DNA from 2 places in the Exiguobacterium sp. SH1S21 genome. Region 1 is predicted to be linked to the other one. Evidence: riboswitches for the same ligand, from Rfam matches in the RefSeq annotation. Region 1 holds a riboswitch; the other holds the start of a gene.
What was found. A riboswitch is a leader RNA that binds a small molecule or an ion and turns the genes downstream of it on or off. The one in region 1 is predicted to bind FMN.
Positions count from the first base shown of each region.

Region 1 (4,213 bases):
TCGATTAACGATACATACGGCCATGCGTTCGGTGACGAAGTGTTGATTGAAGCGGGGGTCCTGTTCAACCGGCTCGTCCGGAGCAGTGACCTCGTCACGCGTTACGGCGGCGAAGAGTTCGTCTTCGTGTTCCCGAGGACGAACGAAGCGGCGGGGATTGTGACCGGTGAGAAGATTCGGCAAGCGCTCCGGTCACACCCGTTCGGAACGGAAGGAATCAAAGTCCAAGTGACGGCGAGCATCGGCATCGAGACGATTCATGAATATGAAGAGCTCGATACGGTGTTGCGACATGCCGACCGGGCGATGTACGTCGGGGCGAAGTTTAACGGTCGCGACCGTGTCGCCCATTACCGGGACACGTCGACCGAACGAATTCAATGAAAAAAAGGAGGACCGTTAAACGGTTCTCCTTTTTGAATGAATGATTATGATTTCTGGCTGAACATGTCGGACTCGACCGCATGGATGGCAGCGGACCAAGAGCCGTAACGATGCAAGATCGCTTTCGTAGATGGCTTGTTGTTGCGTTTTGCCCATTCTCGGTACGCCTCGAATGAAAGAGAGAAGCCCATCTCATGAATCGCTTCTCGAAGAGCGTTCGACAACTCTGACTTCGAGTAAGTCACGCTCGCCTCCAGCCCGGCTTCGGCGCAGGCATCATGCCACGAACCGAACGTCTTGACGATGTGGTAATGGCTCGGTGCTTTCGGGTGTAGTTTCCGCCATTCTTGATATTTTTTCAGCGTGATGATCGAACCCATGTCCCGTGAATAGAGGGCAAGCGTCTCGACGATATCGTCGCGTGTATATTTTGGCATTTTATCGGGTAAATCAACGGCGATCTCCCCATGCCATTCATAGCCGGCGATAGCGAGTGCCTCGGCCCATGATCCAAACTGTCGAATGATCGATTCGGGAGACGGCCAGTTTTGCTCCATCGCGAAACGACGATAGACAGAGCGACGAGGACGTTCCTTTAATAAATCCCCGAGCAAACGAATACAGTGAATCATGCGTTGCTGTTCGGTTGATAAGTGATGAGTATTAGTGGATAGCGTTTGACTCAATGATGGTTCCTCCTTCCATGGACTCATATCTGAACCGACAATGATGACGAAAGTGCTTCTACAATCATACTATCGGATAGTTTTTACGATTTATAAGCGCCTTTGTAAGTTTTTTATGTTAAAAATGGGACGTGATAGGTCTAAAGTCGGATGAAAGATTGAAAAAAAAGGTAACAGGTATATTACAAATTTAATATTATATGGGTTCATTTGTAAACAAAAAGTTTTATTTTTGGTAATTTATATGAATTCCATACAAAAATGTACCCAACTGGACAATGGGGTCATCACCGTTGTCCAGTTGAGTACTCCTCTATAATAAATTTAATTTTCAGACTAATCAATAAAAGTTTTCAAAATATACGAATTTTTTTTTAAGGGTGGTCAATGAAACTGTGATTCTGCTAAAATAGCCGCATTGAGCGAATTTGAGAAAAGAGGATATTATGATATGACAATATGGTTATTTTACTTGCTGCTTGGTCTCGTCCAAGGGTTTACGGAGCCGATCCCGATCTCGTCGAGCGGTCACTTGGTCATCTTCCAAGAGCTGTTCAACATCGAATTACCGGGACTGTCGTTCGAAATTTTCGTCAACTTTGCGTCGCTCCTTGCCGTCTTGACGATTTATCGCCAAGATGTCGTCCGGCTCGTCGTCAGTCTGTGGACGTTCTTATTTAAGAAAGACCGCAGCGAGGATACGATGATCGACGTCAAGTTCATCGGTCTCTTGCTCGTCGCGACCGTACCGGCCGGCGTGCTCGGCGTGTTGTTCGGCGATTGGATCGGTGAGACGCTCAGCGGCGTCGCGACGGTCGGCTACACATTGATTTTGACCGGGGTCGCACTTTGGTTCATCCGCAACATGCGCGGCAATAAAGGTGACGGCGGCATCACGTTACGTGACGCCATCTTGATCGGTCTCGCCCAAGCGGTCGCGCTCATCCCAGGGATCAGCCGCTCGGGTGCCACGATCGTCATGGCGATGTTGCTCGGCATTAAACAAGAGTCGGCGCTTCGGTTCTCGTTCTTCTTGTTCATCCCGGTCAGTCTCGGGACGATGATCTTGGACGGGCCGGCACTCTTTACCGACCCGGCGACACGTGATCTGTTCGGTCCGCTCGTCTTGGCGTTCATCGCCTCGTACGCGCTGACGGCCATCTCGCTCAAATGGTTCCAGCACATCATGGCGAAGGGTGAACTCAAGTACTTCTCGTTCTATTGCTGGATCGTCGGTTTGCTCGTCGTCTTGTTCTTGGCTTGATTGGAAGCGCTACTCATCGGAGTGGCGCTTTTTTGCACTTTTATTTTTGCCTTCGATTCTTTTTTGCGCTAAAGTAAATGCGTACAAACAAATATTCCTTCGGGGTCGGGTGCAATTCCCAACCGGCGGTGATGGGCGCGAGCCCTAAGTCCGTGACCCGGGCGCACGTGTGCGAACGGTGGATCTAGTGCGATTCTAGAGCCGACAGTATAGTCTGGATGGGAGAAGGAAAAAAGACAGGTCCTCGTGACCTGTGCTTCGTCGTACGTTTTTCTGTAAAGAAAACGTTTATTTGGTCTGACCAATGACGACTGAAACCTCCCGCCGAGACCCTAAGGACATCCTTAGGGTCTTTTTGTTTGTGCGAAACAAGGAGGGAGAACGATGCAACAGTACATGCAACAAGCAATCCAATTGGCCAAGTCCGCTACCGGACAGACCGGTGTGAACCCGCTCGTCGGGGCCGTCGTCGTCAAAGACGGTCGCGTCGTCGGATTCGGTGCCCATTTGAAGGCCGGTGAACCGCACGCCGAAGTGCACGCCATTCGCATGGCCGGTGCGTCCGCATACGGTGCGACGATTTACGTCACGCTCGAGCCGTGCTCGCACTACGGGAAAACGTCGCCATGTGCCGACTTGCTGATCGAGTCGGGCATCAAGCGCGCCGTCATCGCGATGGAAGACCCGAACCCGCTCGTCGCAGGGAAAGGTGTCGCCCGTTTGAAGGCGGCGGGGATTGACGTCGAAGTCGGTCTGCTCGAAGACGAGGCCTGTGCGCTCAATCCGGCGTTCCTACGTTCGCTTGAGACGAAACGGCCGTACGTCGTATTAAAGACGGCGACGAGCCTAGACGGGAAAGTCGCGCTCGACACGGGTGAGAGCCAGTGGGTGACCGGGACTGAAGCGAGACGTGACGTCCACGAACTACGGGCGACGGTCGATGCCGTCTTGACTGGAATCGGGACCGTGCTCGCCGACGACCCGGCCTTGACCGTCCGGCTCGACACGCCGACACGTCAGCCGCTTCGGGTCGTCCTCGACCGCGAGCTCCGCTTACCGCTCGCGAGTCAGCTCGTCCGGAGCGCGAAAGACGTGCCGGTGCTCGTCTATACGCTGTCCGATGATGAAGTGAAACGGACCGAGCTCGCGCGAAACGGTGTCGAGCTTGCCGACTATTCGACACTCGACAACGTCCTTCGTGACTTGCATGGTCGCGGTGTCGGCCGTTTGCTCATCGAGGCGGGACCGACGCTCGTGACGTCACTCTTTGACGGACGATACGTCGACGAATGGGTCATGTATCAGTCACCGCGCGTGTTCGGTGGGAACCGAGGCGTCTATCGCTCGAGCCAAGCCGGGCCGTTAGATGCGATCGAGCGCTTCGCGATCGGCTCGGTCGAGACTGTCGGTACCGATATCAAGCTCGTCATGAGAAAGGGGGAGTCCGATGTTCACGGGAATCGTTGAAGAAATCGGCAGTGTGAAAGCTGTGAAGCGGAACGGTCCGTCGCTACGGCTCACGCTCGCGGGCAAGATCGTGCTAGAAGACGTGAAGCTCGGCGACAGCATCTCGGTGAACGGGATTTGCCTGACCGTGACGGCGTTTGATCAAACGAGTTTTGCCGTCGACGTCATGCCGGAGACGCTCAAAGCGTCCAGTCTAGATGGGGTCCGCCCTGGAACGGACGTCAACCTCGAGCGGGCGATGCCGGCGAACGGTCGCTTCGGCGGTCACTTCGTCTCGGGACACGTCGACGGGGTCGGTCGCATCGTCAAGAAGCGTCCGCTCGCGAACGCGGTCTACATCGATATTAGTTGCGAGCCGTCGTTGCTCCGTTTCATCGTCCCTAAAGGTTCGATCTCGGTCGACGGGACGAGC
Region 1 covers NZ_SJUY01000001.1:81,549-85,761, reverse strand. Annotated here, with positions in the region: gene EVJ24_RS00490 (GGDEF domain-containing protein) at 1-384, shown strand, start outside; gene EVJ24_RS00485 (homing endonuclease associated repeat-containing protein) at 429-1,070, opposite strand; gene EVJ24_RS00480 (undecaprenyl-diphosphate phosphatase) at 1,522-2,334, shown strand; FMN riboswitch at 2,426-2,568, shown strand; gene ribD (bifunctional diaminohydroxyphosphoribosylaminopyrimidine deaminase/5-amino-6-(5-phosphoribosylamino)uracil reductase RibD) at 2,719-3,801, shown strand; gene ribE (riboflavin synthase) at 3,782-4,213, shown strand, end outside.

Region 2 (4,213 bases), on a different contig from region 1:
TGATTGCCGGCGGCGGCGACTCGGCCGTTGACTGGGCACTCATGCTCGAAGGTATCGCCAAAGAAGTCCATATCGTCCACCGTCGTGACCGCTTCCGGGCTCACGAGCATACGGTCGAACAAATGAAGGCCTCGACGATCAACGTCTGGACGCCTTATAATATCGAATCGCTCTCAGGTGCGACCCATATCGAGTCGGTCGAACTGACGGACAAAGACGGCGCATCGAAGTTCGTCGACATCGACGACTTGATTTGTAACTACGGATTCGTCTCATCGCTCGGCCCGATCAAAAACTGGGGCATGGAGTTTGAGAAAAACACGATCCGTGTCGACTCACGAATGGAGACCACAGTCGCAGGCATCTTCGCTTGCGGTGACATCGCCACGTACGAAGGCAAAGTGAAATTGATCGCGACCGGCTTCGGTGAAGCACCGATCGCCGTCAACCAAGTGAAGCAGCTCGTCGACCCGACAGCGCGTCACCCACAACATTCAACCTCGGTATTTGCCGGGAAATAAAGACTGGCCTCTCATCTGCGAACGATGAGAGGCCGTTTTTTCATTTGCGGATCGTTTGAATGATGACACGGTCAATCCAATCATCGAGTTGCGTGAACACGAAGCCAGCTTTTTTCGCCTCGGCGTTCGACATGTAGTAGTCGACGTCCGTATCGTACGGGGACGACTCCCCATCCTTAATGATTTGGACCGGTTTACCGATATGCTGTCCAATTCGTTCCATAAGCGCACCTAGCGAGATGAGGCCGTCGCTCGCGGCGTTGAACGGCCCCCTCACATCGGCACGGCCGACCCATTCCAAGAAAGCTGCCGCCTCGAAACTCGAGATGAATCCCATCAACGCCTCCGGGTGATGTAATACGATCGGTTCTTCGTTCCGAACCGCGTCGACATAAAATTTTAACCGGTCGGTGTAATCATCCGGCCCTAGGACGATCGGCAAACGCACCGTCGTGACCGGGAACGAGGCCCGATGGAAGAAGTACGATTCGGCCTCTCGTTTCCCTTGTCCGTAATCGTGTTCCGCGTCGAGGTGATATTCATGATGGAGCGGATTGAAGTCACTCTCTTTTAAAGCTGCCTCTGGCGCATAGACGGACATCGTCGACGTGAGCACATATTTCCCGACCCGGTCCATGAAGGCATCTGTCGCGATCTTCGCCTGATACGGATTGAAACAAATATTGTCGTAGACGAGGTCATACTCGTTGCGTGCGAGGTCTTTCATCGTCGCGACCGACTGACGGTCGCCTTTAATGGAGCGGATGCCTTCCGCTTCCGGCACTTGCAGCTGTCCGCGTGTGACAATCGTCACGTCGTCCCCGGCTTCAGCGAGCCGCAGTGCGAGCCGTTTCCCAAAGTAACGTGAGCCACCAAAAATCAACACTTTCCTCATCACTCCTACCCCCTTCTCATCCTTCTTCCACCAATATTCCCGTTCATTTCCTCTCATTAACATACTCACCAAAAAAGGTTGCCGAACATGTCGGCAACCCGTCTATCGTTTAGCAATCCCCGGGCGTGCCGGCGTTCGCCGCCGTCCGGAAACTCGAGCCGCAACCGCACGTCGCGATCGCGTTCGGGTTTTTGATCGTGAAGCCGCCACCGAGCATCGACTGCTTATAGTCGATTTCGAGCCCGTCGACGACACCGTGATCAGCTTCGGCGACGATGACGCGGACGCCATGATGGTCGAACTGAACATCCTTGTCCGTCTTGTCTTCATCGAACCCCATCCCGTAGGATAGGCCGGTACACCCACCACCTTGGACTTTAATGCGTAAGAACTGGGCTTCAGGGCGTTCGGTCTGTTTCATCATATCGATGACTTGTAGTGCGGCTGGTTCTGTCAAATGAATCATCTGAACTCCTCCTCATTTATCTTCACTTCAAGTCAACTGACTTGTGATTTTGTGAAATATCTTGTATAACTAAACTGTAACAAAAAAAATTAAATCGTTCCATCTTCGGGGCAGGGTGAAATTCCCGACCGGCGGTATTGAAGACAAGATCTTCTCAGCCCGTGAGCGAGCAAGGCGTTGCTTGCTGATTTCGTGAGATTCGAAAGCCGACAGTAAAGTCTGGATGGGAGAAGATGGCGGCATCCGACCGATATTCGGATGTTTTCTTTGGCGTGGGCATTCCTACGTGAGAAAACATCTATTTCGTATGCGCGTAAACTCTCCCGATTGTATGATGCAATCGGGTTTTTCTATGCGACGGGTGCCATTCATCAAGGAGCGACAAAAGGAGAGATTTTGATGAAAACAACGCGCAACAAACGATTGACAACACTGGTGACGCTATCGATGCTCGGGGCAATTTCATTCGTCCTCATGCTCTTTAACTTCCCGCTGCCTTTCCTACCGCCATTCCTAAAAGTGGATTTCAGTGACATCCCAGCGCTCGTCGCCGGAATCGTCTTCTCGCCACTAGCAGGCGTCGTGGTCGTCGCTCTAAAAAACGTCCTCTACTATGTCTTTAACGGTGGCGGCGTTCCGGTCGGTGAAGTCGCGAACTTCTTTGCAGGTGTCGCATTCATGTATCCGGTCGCTTGGTTCTACCATAAACGTAAAACGAATAAAGCGCTCGCTTCAGGCCTCGTGGCCGGTACGATCACGATGGCGCTCAGCTTGGCGATTTTGAACTATCTACTCATCTTACCAGCTTACGCGTTCTTCTTCGGAATGACCGAGATGGCCGATCCAGCAGTCAAGACGAACCTCGTCCTGTACGGTATCTTACCGTTCAACTTGATTAAGGCATTATTGATCACCGCCTTGTTCGTCCCGCTCTTCCTGAAGTTGAAGCCGTGGATCGAACGTCAACAAATGCAACTGCAAGCGTAACGCCAAATCATCCAAAGGAAACATTCCTTGGGTGATTTTTTGTGTTCAATATATGGAGACCACAAACAAGAGCGCCCACCGGAGTGAGCGCTCTTGTTTGTGAATAACGATTAGAGAAGAAGACCAGCGAGAGTCGCTGACATCAAGTTCGCAAGCGTACCTGCGAGAATCGCGAGGACACCCATACGTGCGATGTCGTTACGACGGTTCGGAGCCATACCACCAAGACCACCGAGAAGGATAGCGAGTGATGAGATGTTGGCGAATCCACAGAGTGCGAACGCGATCATCGCTTCTGTACGAGCTGACAAATCACCTGAACCGATGATCGGTGCGAACTCAGAGAAGGCAACGAATTCGTTCAAGACGAGTTTTTGTCCAAGGAAGCTACCGAATTGTACGGCATCTGCCCATGGCACACCGATGACGAACGCGAGCGGTGCAAACACATAACCGAGAATCAATTGAAGTGAGAGACCGTCAAAGCCGAACAAGCCACCGATTCCACCGAGGATCAAGTTGACGAGTGCGATCAATGAAACGAAGGCAAGAAGCATCGCACCGACATTCAATGCGAGGAACAAACCGTCTGACGCACCGCGAGCGGCCGCATCGACGAAGTTTGCTGCTTTATCTTCTTCATCTTCAGCAATTTCGATATCATCATCCGGTACATCCGTTTCCGGAACGATGATTTTTGCAAACATCAAACCGGCAGGCGCGGCCATGAAGCTCGCGGCGAGCAAGTACTCGAGCGGAACACCGAGTGCGGCATATCCAGCAAGTACCGAACCGGCAACTGATGCGAGACCACCAACCATGACGGCAAACAATTCAGATTGTGTCATTGTTGGAAGGTAAGGCTTGATGACGAGCGGTGCTTCCGTCTGACCGACGAAGATGTTCGCCGTCGCTGAAAGCGATTCTTTACGTGACGTTCCGAGTGCTTTTGCAAGTGCCGTACCGAGGATACGGATGACCCATTGCATGACGCCGATGTAGTAAAGAAAGGCAATTAAAGAAGACATAAAGATGATGATCGGTAAGACTTGGAACGCGAAGACGAAGTTGTCTCCCCCGACAGCCGTACCGAAGACGAAGCTGATTCCGGCGTTCGCCGTGTTCAAGACGTTTTGGACGCCTCCTGAGATCCATTCCAACGCTGTGCGTCCTGCCGATGTGAAGAGGACGAGGAATGCAAATGTAAACTGCACCGCGAAAGCGGCAAGGACTGTACGCCATTTGATGGCTTTACGGTTGGTCGAGAAGATGTAAGCGATTCCAATTAGTGCCAAAATACCAACCACGCTCATGATATTCATTGGTGTTGTGCTCCTTTCATAT
Region 2 covers NZ_SJUY01000008.1:126,314-130,526, reverse strand. Annotated here, with positions in the region: gene EVJ24_RS11810 (NAD(P)/FAD-dependent oxidoreductase) at 1-521, shown strand, start outside; gene EVJ24_RS11805 (epimerase) at 562-1,416, opposite strand; gene EVJ24_RS11800 (HesB/IscA family protein) at 1,526-1,882, opposite strand; FMN riboswitch at 1,980-2,121, shown strand; gene EVJ24_RS11795 (ECF transporter S component) at 2,282-2,869, shown strand; gene EVJ24_RS11790 (NupC/NupG family nucleoside CNT transporter) at 2,980-4,191, opposite strand.
Region 2: linked by a shared signal. The riboswitch ahead of EVJ24_RS11795 (ECF transporter S component) and the one ahead of ribD (bifunctional diaminohydroxyphosphoribosylaminopyrimidine deaminase/5-amino-6-(5-phosphoribosylamino)uracil reductase RibD) in region 1 are both predicted to bind FMN.